Tardiphaga sp. 709: one gene and its partner. The protein of the gene in region 1 interacts with the protein of each later gene in a pairwise test. Links are inferred from orthologs where the notes say so. Each region holds a gene or a part of one and is shown on either strand. Other genes may lie near its edges.

Region 1 (7,630 bases):
AGGCGATCGAGACGCAACACGATCATGTCGCGCTTGCCGAGCGGGGTCGCCGCGCCGCACATGCCGGTATTGCCGCCCTGCGGTACGATAGCGATGCCGGCGGCCGCGCAGGCCTTGACCACGTCGGAGACTTCCTGCGTCGAGCCGGGCTTCACGACGGCCAGCGCCTTGCCGTGATAGCGGCCGCGCCAGTCCACCACATAAGGTTCGAAATCGCCGCCGGGGCCGATGACGTGACGGGGGTCACCGACAATGCGGGCGAGTGTTGCAAGGAATGCAGTATGGTCGGTCAATTCACTCTCCCTCACCGGAACGAGAGGTCGAGCAATCGGCCTTCGAACAGGCGATCGCGCGAGCTTTCGAGATGGAGACGCATGGCCGTGCGCGCCGCTTCGGCGTCGCGATCACGGATCGCTTCAAAAATACTGCTGTGTTCCTCGAACACCTGCTCAAGGCCGGGCCGCGGGCCCATCAGCGACAGGCCGTGCAGCTTCATGCCGACAGCGACGTGGTCCTTGAGAGCGTTCAACGAGGTCGCGAAATAGTGGTTATTGGTCGCCTCGGACACGGCGAGATGGAAAGCATAGTCAGCGTCTTCGCGATGCTTGCGCTTCTTCGTCGCCTCGCGCAGCAGGCCGAGTGCTGCTTCCATCTTGCCGAGATTGTCGTCGCTGCGTCGGCGCGCCGCGAAATGCGCGGCATCGGATTCCATGGTGATGCGGAATTCGAAGCAGCGCTGGATATCGGCGATAGTCTCGACCCGTGCGAAGCCGAGCGGTTGTTGCTGCGCACGCATCTGCACGAAACTGCCCGCGCCCTGTCGGGACGTGATCAGGCCGTCCTCGCGCAATCGGCCAAGGGCTTCGCGCAGTACCGGGCGAGAGACATCGAACATATCAGCGAGTTCGTGCTCGCCGGGCAGCTTCTGGTCCGGTGCGTAGTCGCCATTGGCGATGCGCTGCGCGAGTTCGCCATAGACCTTGTCGACGAGCGAACCGGCGGCACCGCGTGCGGCAGCACCGCGCGGACGCGGCACTTCAGGCAATTCAGGCAATTCAGAGGGATCAATCGGCTTCATGATCGGTCAAACCGCAGCTTACAGGGATGGCGGCGGAGGTTTCGTGTGACAGTCCGATCGCTCGGGAGCGCTGTCGCATGGAAACACTTCCTCGCCCAAAAATTTCGGCGACCATGAGAGACGGTGGCAAACTTGTCAACATGTCAATGTCGAGCGGATGGGCTACCGCGGTTCTATTGCATTGATATGTAGAGGTTAAATCGCATGATCTAATCAAATACCGTGCTGCATCGCACAATCGCTGGCAACTTGTCAGGTTGCTGAAATCGTGGTCGAACGCTCGCTCAATCGGAAAGGACCAGGCGTGACCAACGGACTGAACGGCAAGGCTATCGTGATCATCGGCGCAAGCTCCGGCATCGGCGCTGCCGTGGCGAAGAAATTCGGCGCCCTCGGTGCCAGGCTGATCGTGCACTACAACGGCAATCCGGAAGGCGCCGAGGAAGTGGTCGCGAATATCCGTGCGAGCGGTGGCACGGCCGACCTGCTCCGCGGCGACGTGTCGGAGCGCGCTGAAGCTGCGCGCGTGATCGAGGAGGCCCATGCCAAACTCGGCCGCATCGACGTGCTGATCAACAATGCCGGCGCCATGTTCGGCCGCACTTCGATCGCCAATGCCACCGACGAACAGTATGACGACGTGGTTGATCTCAATATCGGCTCGGTGTTTTTCGCCTGCCGCAAGGTAGCGAAGATCATGGAGACGCAGCGTTCAGGCTCGATCATCAACACGACGTCGGTTGCGGCCCGCAATGGCGGCAGCGGCGGCGCCGGTCTCTATGGCTCGGCCAAGGGTTTTGTCTCGACCATCACGCGTGTGCTGGCGAAGGAGCTGGCTCCGTTCAACGTGCGCGCCAATGCGGTGGCACCGGGCGTGATCATGACGCCGTTCCACCAGCGCTATTCGACCGCGGAGCAGCTTGAAGGCGCCCGCCAGGGCATCCCGCTGGGCCGGATCGGCACGCCGGAGGATTGCGTCGGCGCCTATCAGTTCCTCGCCGACGAGACCATGAGCAGCTACATTACCGGCCAGGTCATCGAGGTGAATGGCGGGCAGATCATGCCGTGAGGTTCTAACCTCTCCCCGCTCGCGGGGAGAGGTCGAGGCCAGCATGCGAAGCATGAAGGCCTCGGGTGAGGGGGAGTCTGCGAGTGAAGCTGAGAGTCCCCCTCACCCGTCGCGGACTTCGTCCGCGCCACCCTCTCCCCGCAAGCGGGGCGAGGGAAACACCAGCGCTTCGTTAGAAGAACTCCTGCAACACGCACCCGAAAGAGCACAACGATGACAGCTCCCTTCCCGACCGGCGTCTACTGCGCCGCGACCACACCCTTCAATGCCGACCTGTCGGTGGATCAGCGCCTGTTCACCTCCCACTGCCAGCGCCTGCTCGATGACGGCTGCACCGGCATCGCCATGCTCGGCACGACTGGCGAAGCCAATTCGCTGTCGTCCCGCGAGCGCATGGCGCTGCTGGACGCCGTGGTGAAGTCGGGGATCGCGCCGTCGAAGCTGCTGCCGGGCACCGGCGTTGCGTCGATCATGGAAACGGTCGAGCTCACGAAACACGCGGTTGCCAATGGCGTCGGCGCTGTCGTGATGCTGCCGCCGTTCTACTACAAGGGCGTGTCCGATGATGGCATCGTCGATGCCTATACGGCTGTGATCGAGCGCGTCGCCGATCCGCGCCTGCGCGTCGTGCTCTATCACATCCCGCAGATGTCGGCGGTGCCGATCTCGCTCGACGTCATCGATCGGTTGCGCAAGCGCTTCCCGGAAATCGTAGTCGGCATCAAGGATTCCGCGGGCGAGTTCGCCAATATGAGCGCCATCGTCGATCGCTTCCCGGGTTTCTCGGTGCTGGTTGGCGCCGATCCCCTGATGCTCAAGCTACTGCCGATGGGCGGCGCCGGCTGCATCACGGCGGCGTCGAACCTTGTCGGCCGTGAACTTGCCACCGTATTCAACGGCTTCAACGACCCAGCAAAACAGGCTGAAGTCACCGCCGCGCAGGACCGGATCGTGGCGACGCGCAATGCGGTGTCCACTTATGTGCAGCTTCCCTCGCTGAAGGTGCTGCTGGCGAAGCGCGACAACAATGACAACTGGCTGCGGGTGCGGCCGCCGCTGACCGGCCTCGGCGCTGCTGAAGCTGCCAAGGTCCGCGAGTCGCTGTCCGTCTAGACAGCCGTGGCTGCGAATGCGCGCCAGCCTTTGGCGCGCAGTTCGCAGGCCGGGCATTTGCCGCAGCCATAGCCCCAGTCGTGCAGCGACCCTCGTTCGCCGAGATAGCAGGTGTGCGAGTGTTCGCGGATCAGGTCGACGAGGCCCTGCCCGCCAAGCTCATGCGCCAGCGCCCAGGTCGCCGCCTTGTCGCGCCACATCAGCGGTGTGTGCAGCGTGAAATTCTTGGCCATGCCGAGATTGAGCGCCTGCTGCAGCGCCTTGATGGTGTCGTCGCGGCAGTCGGGATAGCCGGAGTAATCCGTCTCGCACATGCCGCCGATGATGTGGATGATGCCGCGTCGATAGGCCAGCGCTGCGGCGAATGTCAGGAACACCAGATTGCGGCCGGGCACGAACGTATTGGGCAGCCCGTCGGCGCCCATCTCGATGGCGACGTCGCGCGTCAGCGCGGTATCGGAGATCGCTGACAGCGTCGGGATATCCAGCGTGTGGCTGTCGCCAAGTTTGGTGGCCCAGTCGGCATTTAATGCCTTCACACCGGCCAGCAGCTTGTCGCGGCTATCGAGCTCGATGGCATGGCGCTGGCCGTAAGCGAAGCCGAGCATCTCGACGCGTTTGAAGCGCGCCAGCGCCCAGGCCAGACAGGTTGCGGAATCCTGGCCGCCGGAGAACAGCACCAGCGCGGTTTGATCTGGGAAAGTGTCGCTCATGGGCTGCAGATAGCACTCCCCAGAGCTGTGTGAAAGACAGGCAAAACCAGGCATTTCCGCTGGGCCACGCCGCCGTCCTGCGGCATAGCAAAGGCTCCTGCTGTGAAACTTGGTGCCTCATGACCCCTTCCCGCGATATCGCCGGCCTGATCGAGATCATGGCCCAGTTGCGCACGCCCGTGACGGGCTGCCCATGGGATCTGGAGCAGGATTTCGCGAGTATCGCGCCCTATACGATCGAGGAAGCCTATGAGGTCGCCGATGCCGTCGCCCGACACGATCTCCATGACCTCTGCGACGAACTCGGCGATCTCCTGCTGCAGGTGGTGTTCCACGCCCGGATGGCCGAAGAGCAGAACGCATTCGCGTTCGGCGACGTCGTGGAGGCGATCACCCGCAAGATGATCCGCCGGCATCCGCATGTATTCGCCGACAAGGACGGCAACCTGACGCTTGGCCATGTGAAGGGCGTCTGGGACCGCATCAAGGCCGAGGAAAAGGCTGAGCGTGCTGCGCGGCGCGGCGTGGACGTTCCGCCACCCTCCTCATTCCTGGCCAGCGTCAAGACCGGGCAACCGGCGTTGAGCCACGCCATGGAGCTGCAGACAAAAGCCTCCAGCGTCGGCTTCGACTGGAACGACCCACGCGCGGTGCTGGCGAAAATCCGCGAGGAAGCTGACGAGATTGAAGCAGCGCTCGATCGCGGCGACCAGAGCGAAGTGGCAGCCGAGACCGGCGATCTGATGTTCGCGCTGGTCAATCTCGCGCGGCATGTGAAGGCCGATCCGGAGCTGGCGCTCCGCGGCACCAATGCGAAATTCGAACGGCGCTTCGGCTATATCGAACGGGCGCTCGCGACGAAGGGAAGCTCGCTGCAGGAGGCGTCGCTCGAACAGATGGATGCGCTGTGGAACGAGGCGAAGGGCGCGGAGTAGCCGTCAGTAGTCCACGGGATGCAACACCGCGCCGTATTTGCTGATCACCACATCGCGCTTCGTCTCATCGACGCGCACCACCATGTCAAAATGCCCGTCGTGAAGCTCCTTCACGAGAATCTCGGCATTGCGATGTAGCCAGCTCACGCCGGCGCCATCGGCGGCATCTATTTGCAGATCCAGCGTCACGCGTGCCGCGGCAAGCCGCTCCTCGATGGCGTTGAGCAGCGCATCGATGCCCTCGCCTGTCTCTGCCGAGACCATGAAACACGGCTTCTCGGGCGGACGGCGGGCAGCGATATTGGCGAGGTTCTCGCGCTCGTCCGGCGAGAAACGATCGATCTTGTTCCAGACTTCGAGGATGCGTGCCGATGCATCGGTATCGATGCCGAGCTGGCGCAAAACCTTGTCGACGTCGCTCTGCTGCGCGTCGGCGTCTTCGTGCGAGATGTCGCGAACATGCAGGATGATGTCGGCTTCCAGCACCTCTTCCAGCGTCGCGCGGAAGGCCGCCACGAGCTGGGTCGGCAGATTGGAGATGAAGCCCACCGTGTCCGACAGCATCGCCTTGCCGCCATGCGGCAGCGTGAGCGCACGCAGCGTCGGATCGAGGGTCGCGAACAACATATCCTCGGCCTGCACGTCGGCGCGGGTCAGGCGGTTGAACAGCGTCGACTTGCCGGCATTGGTGTAGCCGACGAGAGCGACGACGCGATACGGCACGCGCTGGCGACCGGCGCGATGCAGGCGCCGCGTCGCCTGCACTTTCCTGAGATCGGCCTCTAACCGCGCGATGCGGTCGCCGATCATGCGGCGATCGGCCTCGATCTGGGTTTCGCCGGGGCCGCCCATGAAGCCGAAGCCGCCGCGCTGGCGCTCCAGATGGGTCCACGACCGGACCAGACGGCTGCGCTGATAATTGAGATGCGCAAGCTCGACCTGCAGCGTGCCTTCCTTGGTCTTGGCGCGGCGGCCGAAGATTTCGAGGATGAGGCCGGTGCGGTCGAGCACCTTGGCCTTCAGTTCCTTTTCGAGATTGCGCTGCTGGATTGGCGACAGCGCGCAGTCCATCACCACGATGCCGATCTCGTTCGCCGCGATCAGGCCGGCGATCTCCTCGACCTTGCCCTTGCCGAGATAGGTGGCCGGGCGGATCTGGCTCAGCGGCGCGGCTACGGCCTCGACCACGGTCAGGTCGATGGCGCGTGCGAGACCGACCGCCTCTTCGAGCCGGGCTTCCGTATCGCGGACATGAGAATAGGCTTGCGCGTCGGCGTCGCCCCGCCGTTCGCGCAGATAAGGACCGACCACGAGAACGCGGCCGGTCGATTCGCTGCTGGCCGAGGGTCGGTCGGCAGCATTGCCTTCGAAGCTACGAAATTCCAATCAAGCGTCTCTCAGGAGTTCGCTCAAGCCGGATCCTCGCCACCCTCAAAAAGCTGAATCGGTGCGCCCGGCATGATGGTCGAGATCGCATGCTTATACACCAGCTGCGAGTGTCCGTCGCGCCGGAGCAGAAGACAGAAATTATCGAACCAGGTGACAATGCCCTGCAATTTGACGCCGTTCACCAGAAAGATCGTGAGCGGAGTCTTGGTCTTGCGTACGTGGTTGAGGAAGGTGTCCTGTAGATTTTGTGCGCGGTCTGCCGCCATTTTTTTTAATCCCGCAGTCTGTTTTGTTGCTTTTTTTGAACCCGGCGCAGCCCTCTCCGGGGCCTTACCAAGCTGCCGCACTTTCCCCTGAGATCCCCCTCCGGGAGCGCGACGACGTGATTAGACGGCAGGCGCGCTTTTTAGGCAAGCCGGAACGCGGAATTGGTGCCTAAAAGCGCGGCAAATTTTATGAAATCGCTGCGAATTTATGGAATTCCTGCCTCAGGCGCGTCGCGATACCACCAGGCTTGCCGTCACCGATCGGTTTGCCATCGATATTGATGACCGGCATCACGATCTGACTCGCCGACGAGACGAAGGCTTCCGCGGCGTCATAAGCCTCTGCCGGTGTGAAGTTCCGCTCTTCCAGCTTGAGCTGCATCGAGGCCAGGACCTCGATCAGTACGGCGCGGGTGATGCCTGCGAGAATGCCTGATACGGCCGTGCGCGTAACCACCTTGCCGTCCTTGGTGACGATCCAGGCGTTGCACGACGCGCCCTCGGTGACGAAACCGTCAGCGTCGACATACCAGGCCTCATAGGCGCCCTTGTCGCGGGCTTCCTGTCGCGCCAGCACATTGGGCAGCAGACCGACAGTCTTGATGTCGACGCGCGGCCAGCGATTCTCGGCCGTGGTGATGACCTTCACGCCCTTGGCAGCAGTCGCCTGGTTCTTGGCGAAGTTGAGCGATTTCGCCGTCACGACCACGCTGGGCTTCACATCCGGCGACGGAAATCCATGATCGCGATGGGCGACGCCGCGGCTGATCTGCAGATAGACAATGCCGTAATTGATGCGATTGCGGCGAATGACTTCCTGCATCACCACCTTGAGCGATGTCAGCGGCATGGCCTCGGCGATGCGCAGCTCCCGCAATGATCTCTGCATGCGCGCAATATGGCGGGGAAAGTCGACCATCTTGCCGCCGATGATCTCGCAGACCTCGTAAATGCCATCAGCGAATTGATAGCCGCGGTCCTCGACGTTCACGGCGGCATCGCGCAGGTTGACGTATTGACCATTCACATAGGCGATGCGCGACATGTTCGTTCCGAGGCTTGAGTTG
Region 2 (6,827 bases), 3.3 Mb from region 1 along the record:
CCAGGGCCGCATTCAGACCGGCGACGAGACCTGGGCGGCGGCTTCTTCGTATCCGGTGGTGCCATTGATCTGCCCGGCCAGAAACAGGCCGGGGACGCGCTTGGTCTGCAGGGTCGGATCGAGTTCGCGGGGATCGACATGGTCATATTCGATCGCATAGCCCGGGCGGACCATTCGGACCCGCTCGAGACCGGGGATCGAGGACAGGATCGCAGCCTGAACGTCCTCGGGCAGTGAGGTAGAGATACCGTTGGGATAGACCGTGGAGTCATCGAGGCCTTCCGGCTCCAGGAAGATCTGGTGGCCATCGCGATCGCCGAAACGGACGATCTTGTCCTCGATGGACGGGCAATAGCGCGGCCCCGAGCTCTTGATCTGGCCGGAATACATCGGCGAGCGATGCACATTGGCCCGGATCACCTCATGGGTCGCCGGTGTGGTGCGCGTGATGCCGCACTGAATCTGCGGATTGGTGATCCGATCGGTCATCACCGAAAACGGCTCCGGCGGATCGTCGGCGGACTGCATCTCAACGGCGGCCCAGTCTATGGTGGTCCCATCGAGCCGCGGTGGCGTGCCGGTCTTGAGCCGTCCGAGGGTAAAGCCGACGCGCTCGAACGCCTTGGACAGGCCGAGTGCGGGAGCTTCATCGATCCGGCCAGCGGGCCAGTTCTTCTCGCCGAGATGGATCAGGCCGCGCAGAAAGGTCCCAGTGGTGATGACCACCGATCCGGCGGAGAGTTCGCGGCCATCGGCCAGACGGATGCCGGTGACCCGGCCATTTGACATCAGCAGGTCGTCGGCCTCGCCTTCAACCACACTCAGATTCTCGGTCGCCACGATCGCCGCCTGCATCGCTGCAGCGTAAAGCTTGCGGTCCGCCTGGGTACGCGGGCCACGAACGGCCGGACCCTTCCTGCGGTTGAGCATGCGGAACTGGATCCCGCTGGCATCAGCGACGCGTCCCATCAACCCGTCCAGCGCATCCACCTCGCGAACGAGATGGCCCTTACCGAGACCGCCGATGGCTGGGTTGCAGGACATCGCGCCAACGGTCGCAAACTGATGCGTGACCAATGCCGTCCGCGCGCCCATGCGCGCAGCACCAGCCGCGGCCTCGCAGCCGGCATGGCCTCCCCCGATTACGATGACGTCAAACTTGTCCTGCATGGCCGCAGCTTCTAGCGCGGGTGCCGCTGGGATTGAAGAGAAATCCACAGACAGTGTTCACGTGAAACAACAGACGTCCTTTAAGAGGATCAGAGAGCCGGACTGTTTCACGTGAAACACACTCTTGTTTAGCCGCGATGGCGCGGAGCATCTTACAACAAAGCAGTCCAGTCGAGCCAGCCGCCCGCAAACCTAGCCTTTGGATTGCATCGCTCCGCTCGTAATGACAGCTGAAATTTCTACGCTTTTGCCGAGTGTTCCACGTTATATTGATTTTATATTCACTTCATTAAATAATGAACAAAGAAATATTACTTACCTATACAAAAATCTCGAAAGATGCTATCAAGGACATCTTCCACATCGACACGTCCCAGCAACCGCCCCAATTGCTGCGCTGCAGCACGCATATCTTCGGCAACGAATTCTTCGCCTTGCCCAGCCGATGTTGCAGCATGCTGCAGCAAATCCGACGTGCTGCGCAGCAAAAGACGCTGCCGCTCCCGGGTAATCAGCCCAGCCTCACCGCTCCCGAAGTATCGACCGGCAAAATCGACAAGCAGGGCTAACAGCTGTGCGAGGCCATCACCGCGCTCTGCAGAGATGGCGATCAACAGATCTGGCCCGGCCGACGCAGTCTGGACCAGATCGACCTTGTTCCGGACCACCCAGACCGGCGTCTCAGATTCCGTCAGCCATTGTTCTGGATTGGACGCCTCCGCGCTGGAGTCGACCAGCCACAGCACCAGATCCGCTTCGGCCGCCCGAGCCCGCGCCCGGCGCACCCCCTCCTCCTCTACCGGATCGGCCGTCTCGCGAATGCCGGCGGTGTCGATGATAGTTACCGGATAACCGTCGAGGTCGAGCTGCACCTCGATGACGTCCCGGGTGGTGCCGGCATGCGGTGAAACAATTGCCACGTCGCGCCGGGCGAGCTGATTCATCAGCGTCGATTTGCCGACATTGGGCTGGCCCGCGATCGCCACCAACAGACCGTCGCGCAACCGCTCGCTTCGACCCTGCGCCGCCAGCACTCCCTCGATCTCTCGATGCAGCGCCGATGCTTTCGCCAAAGCCGGCGCCAGCAATTCGGCGGATACGTCGCCCTCGTCGGAAAAATCGATACCGACTTCGACCAGAGCCAGCGCCTCGATGATCTGCTGTCGCCAGTTGCGCGCCTTGTCGCCGACTAGTCCCTTGAGCTGCCGCAGCGCCTGGCGCCGCTGCCGGTCGGTATCGGCATGGATCAGATCATCAAGGCCTTCCGCCTCGGTCAGGTCGAGCTTGCCGTTCTCGAACGCACGGCGCGTAAATTCGCCGGGCTCCGCCGGCCGCAAGCCGTCGATAGCGCCCAGCGCCACGAACAAGGAGGCCAGTACCGCGCGCCCGCCGTGGATATGAAATTCGGCGACATCTTCCCCAGTCACGCTGGCCGGTCCCGGAAACCACAGCACCACCGCATCGTCGATCGGGCCGAGCTTCTCGTCTGACAACAGAACATGGGTCGCCAACCGCGGCGCCGGCAGTCTCTTCGCCAGACGCGTCAGCGCCTCACCTGCCTGGGGACCTGACACGCGGACAATCGCAATCGCCGTCGGCGGGCGGCCGGAGGACAAGGCGTAGATCGTCTGGTCGCGCGGATGCATCGCCTATTTGCCGATGGGGGTGGCGGGATGCAATGGGGATTCTGACTCAGAAATCCCACCCACACCGTCATTCTGGGCCGAGCGAAGCGCTTGATGCAACCGAACCCAGAACGACAGTAAGTGACGGCGCACCAAACAAAAAGAGCGCCGATGCTTTCGCTACGGCGCTCTTTGAAATCCTGAAGCTGCTCGCTCGAACAGCCCTGAAACTTACGTATTCATTGAATCGAAGAATTCCGAGTTGTTCTTCGTGTTGCGGAGCTTGTCGAGCAGGAAGTCGATGGCGTCCATCGTACCCATCGGATTGAGGATCCGGCGGAGCACATACATCTTCTTGAGAAGCTGCGGATCGGTGATGAGCTCTTCCTTGCGGGTGCCCGAGCGCGAGATATCGATCGCCGGGAAGGTCCGCTTGTCCGAGACCTTGCGGTCCAGGATGAGTTCGGAGTTACCGGTGCCCTTGAATTCTTCGAAGATGACTTCGTCCATGCGGCTGCCAGTATCGACCAGCGCGGTGGCGATGATAGTCAGCGAACCGCCTTCTTCCACATTACGGGCGGCACCGAAGAAGCGCTTCGGCCGCTGCAGCGCGTTGGCGTCAACGCCGCCGGTCAGCACCTTGCCGGACGACGGGACGACGGTGTTGTACGCGCGGCCGAGGCGGGTGATCGAATCCAGGAGGATGACCACATCGCGGCCGTGCTCGACCAGGCGCTTTGCCTTCTCGATCACCATTTCGGCGACCTGCACGTGACGCACAGCCGGCTCGTCGAAGGTCGAAGAGACGACTTCACCCTTCACCGAACGCTGCATGTCCGTGACTTCTTCCGGACGTTCGTCGATCAGAAGAACGATCAGATAGCATTCCGGATGATTGGCCGTGATCGAATGCGCGATATTCTGCATCAGCACGGTCTTACCCGTGCGCGGCGGCGCTACGATCAGTGCGCGCTGGCCCTTGCCAATCGGCGCGACGATGTCGATAACGCGCGCCGAGAGATCGCGGCGGGTCGAATCTTCCAGCTCGAGGCGGAAGCGCTGATCCGGGAATAGCGGGGTGAGATTGTCGAAATTGACCTTGTGCTTCGACTTCTCCGGATCTTCGAAATTGAGCGTATTGACCTTCAGCAGAGCGAAATAGCGTTCGCCTTCCTTCGGGCTGCGAATATGGCCTTCGACCGTATCGCCAGTGCGCAGGCCAAAACGGCGAATCTGCGAGGGCGAGACGTAAATATCGTCCGGACCCGGCAGGTAGTTCGCATCGGGTGACCGCAAGAAGCCGAAACCGTCGGAGAGAACCTCGACGACGCCTTCGCCGATGATGTCGGTTTCCTTGATCGCCAGCTGCTTCAAGCTCGCGAACATCAGCTCCTGCTTGCGCATGGTGCTGGCATTTTCGACCCCGAGCTCTTCCGCAAACGAGACAAGCTCGGCTGGCGTCTTGGCCTTGAGGTCCTGGAGTTTCATTTCCCGCATTGGGAGGGATCCTGTGGAAAGTCGGGGAGGGAGCGCGAGGTAGCCAAGACGGATGCGGACGCTGGAAAAGATCAGGAAAGTCCGCAGGTCTCTGGCCAGGAAGTCTTGAGCGAGGAAGGTGCTGAAGGAGCTTCAAACCTGATGCGGTGGCCGGTTCAAAAAGCGAAACCGGTACAAACCACATCCGCCTGCGTGGGGTGGGATGACGCGAATATAGAAAATCGCAGGGTGTCGCGCAAGGAGCCGAAACGGCGGTTGTGATGACAAATTTGGCCTAGAACGGCTTCACGATCACCAAAATGACGATCAGGATCATCAAAATTGTCGGTACCTCGTTGATAATTCGATAGAATTTCGAAGTCCGCGTATTATTGTCCTGAGCAAAATCACGCACCCGGGCACTCAGGAAGCCGTGAACGCCAGACATCAGCAGCACCAGCGTCAGTTTGGCGTGAAACCAGCCCGAGCTGAACCAGTGACCGGCCCAGGCGAGATACAGGCCGAGGATCCAGGTGGCGATCATCGCCGGATTGATGATCGCCTTGAGCAGGCGACGCTCCATCACTTTGAAGGTTTCGGATTGCTTCGAGCCGATCTCTGCGTCGCAGTGATAGACGAACAGTCTCGGCAGATAGAGCATGCCCGCCATCCACGAGATGACGGCGATCACATGCAGCGCCTTGGCCCATTCATACATTCGAAAGTTCTTTCCAGCATCACTGCGTCACATCGCACGTGCCGAGACCGGAACACTTCACCGGAAAGCCGCGTTGCAGGACACGCCGATACAGAGCGGATCACCGCACTATCCGCAAGCCATCCTTCTCTTAAATAATATTTATAGAATCTTAGGTTTGAGTCTAAGTGACAGTGGATTTCAGCCGCCCAAAACAATCCCAGAACTGTCCCACGCTTATGCACATCGCCGCGTGATTTTCCGACAGCCGCTCGCATGCAAGTTCGATATGCAGCGCAAAGGCTTACCGTCGCTGTGCACTGGATTATCCCAAGACAAACCTAGATAACCCCATTATCATTCCAGATAGCCTCAGAGTTTTTCCTTTTCATGAGGCCTGTGAAGAAAAAACCGAGTTATCCCGGGTCCGCCGAGGCGGTGGTCGATATCCCGGAAAAGCTCCACAGCGATTCACAGGACATACACGATCATGGTGCCCACCACCGGCAGCTATTTTCATCTCCATCTGGTTTCCGATTCGACCGGTGAGACGCTGATCACGGTGGCCCGCGCCGTCGCGGCGCAATACGCGAATGTCACGCCGGTCGAGCATGTCTACCCGCTTGTGCGGAGTCAGAAGCAGCTTGATCGGGTGCTTTCCGAGATCGAGGAAGCGCCGGGCATCGTTCTCTTTACGCTGCTGGAAAAAGATCTGGTCGGCCGACTGGAAGCCAAGTGCCAGGAGATCAACAGCCCGAGCCTGTCGATCATCGGGCCGGTGATGCAACTCTTTCAGGCCTATCTCGGTGCGTCGACCACCGGCCGTGTCGGCGCACAACACACGTTGAACGCCGAATACTTCAAGCGCATCGATGCGCTGAATTATTCGATGATGCATGACGACGGCCAGCATGTGGAAGGCCTCGAAGAAGCGGACGTGGTTCTGGTCGGCGTGTCGCGCACATCGAAGACGCCAACATCGATCTATCTTGCCAATCGTGGTGTGCGCACGGCCAATGTGCCGCTCGTCCCCGGCATCCCCATTCCCCATCAGCTTGAGACGTTGAAAAATCCGCTAGTGGTCAGCCTGCACGCGACGCCGGAGCGCTTGATTCAGATCCGCCAGAACCGGCTTCTCAGCATTGGCAGCGATACGGCCAATGACGATTATATCGATCGCCAGTCGGTCACGGACGAAGTCACCTATGCGCGCAAGCTTAGCGCCAAATACGGCTGGGCTTTGTTGGAAGTGACACGTCGCTCCATCGAAGAAACCGCGGCAGCCATTATGAAACTGCTTGCCGATCGCCAGCGTCAGAGGATGTCCGAATGACCATTTGGCGCGGCGTGCAACCGCTGATCCTGGCGTCGCAGAGTTTGGCGCGTCGTGAGTTGCTGGCGAATGCTGGCATTACGTTTGATGCGATGCCTGCAGATATCGACGAGCGCGGCATCCAGCAGAAATCCGGGTTGAAGGCGCCGGGCGAGATCGCAGCCTTGCTCGCCGAGCGGAAGGCGGCCTTTATCTCGCTGCGTCATCCCGGCCGCTATGTTCTTGGCGCCGATCAAACCCTGGCACTGGGCGATCGGATGTTCAGCAAACCCGCCGGACGCGAACAGGCGGCCGAACAACTTGCGATCCTCGCCGGCCGGACCCACGAATTGCATTCAGCGCTTGCCGTCGTTTGCGATGGTGCGACGTTGTTCTCCAATGTCTCCGTGGCGCATATGACCATGCGCAAGCTGGATGATGTGGCGATCAATGCCTATCTGGACGCTGTGGGCGACAAGGTGACGACGAGTGTCGGCGCCTATCAGCTTGAGGGGGTGGGTGTGCATCTGTTCGAGCTGATCGAAGG

What was found.
Region 2: the proteins of hfq (region 1) and rho interact in binary tests that used the Escherichia coli proteins (3 or more experiments, as listed by UniProt). The link is inferred for Tardiphaga sp. 709 from one-to-one orthologs.

Annotation. Positions count from the first base shown.
Region 1 is NZ_CP135529.1:302,673-310,302, forward strand. What follows is about bases 4,941-7,630. They hold hfq (RNA chaperone Hfq), read right to left. Parts: upstream 6,564-7,630; coding sequence 6,318-6,563; downstream 4,941-6,317. Other genes in these bases: hflX (GTPase HflX), read right to left, coding at 4,941-6,294; RSO67_RS01560 (D-amino-acid transaminase), read right to left, coding at 6,751-7,608. Also shown: RSO67_RS01520 (FAD-binding oxidoreductase), read right to left, coding at 1-293; RSO67_RS01525 (FadR/GntR family transcriptional regulator), read right to left, coding at 305-1,078; RSO67_RS01530 (SDR family NAD(P)-dependent oxidoreductase), read left to right, coding at 1,383-2,147; RSO67_RS01535 (dihydrodipicolinate synthase family protein), read left to right, coding at 2,361-3,260; 7-cyano-7-deazaguanine synthase QueC, read right to left, coding at 3,257-3,973; mazG (nucleoside triphosphate pyrophosphohydrolase), read left to right, coding at 4,093-4,908; more of hflX, read right to left, coding at 4,912-4,940. UniProt on the Escherichia coli protein: RNA chaperone that binds small regulatory RNA (sRNAs) and mRNAs to facilitate mRNA translational regulation in response to envelope stress, environmental stress and changes in metabolite concentrations.
Region 2 is NZ_CP135529.1:3,624,410-3,631,236, forward strand. What follows is about bases 2,160-5,094. They hold rho (transcription termination factor Rho), read right to left. Parts: upstream 4,293-5,094; coding sequence 3,027-4,292; downstream 2,160-3,026. Other genes in these bases: mnmE (tRNA uridine-5-carboxymethylaminomethyl(34) synthesis GTPase MnmE), read right to left, coding at 2,160-2,816; hemJ (protoporphyrinogen oxidase HemJ), read right to left, coding at 4,567-4,989. Also shown: more of mnmE, read right to left, coding at 1,482-2,159; RSO67_RS17735 (pyruvate, water dikinase regulatory protein), read left to right, coding at 5,462-6,301; RSO67_RS17740 (Maf family protein), read left to right, coding at 6,298-6,827. UniProt on the Escherichia coli protein: Facilitates transcription termination by a mechanism that involves Rho binding to the nascent RNA, activation of Rho's RNA-dependent ATPase activity, and release of the mRNA from the DNA template.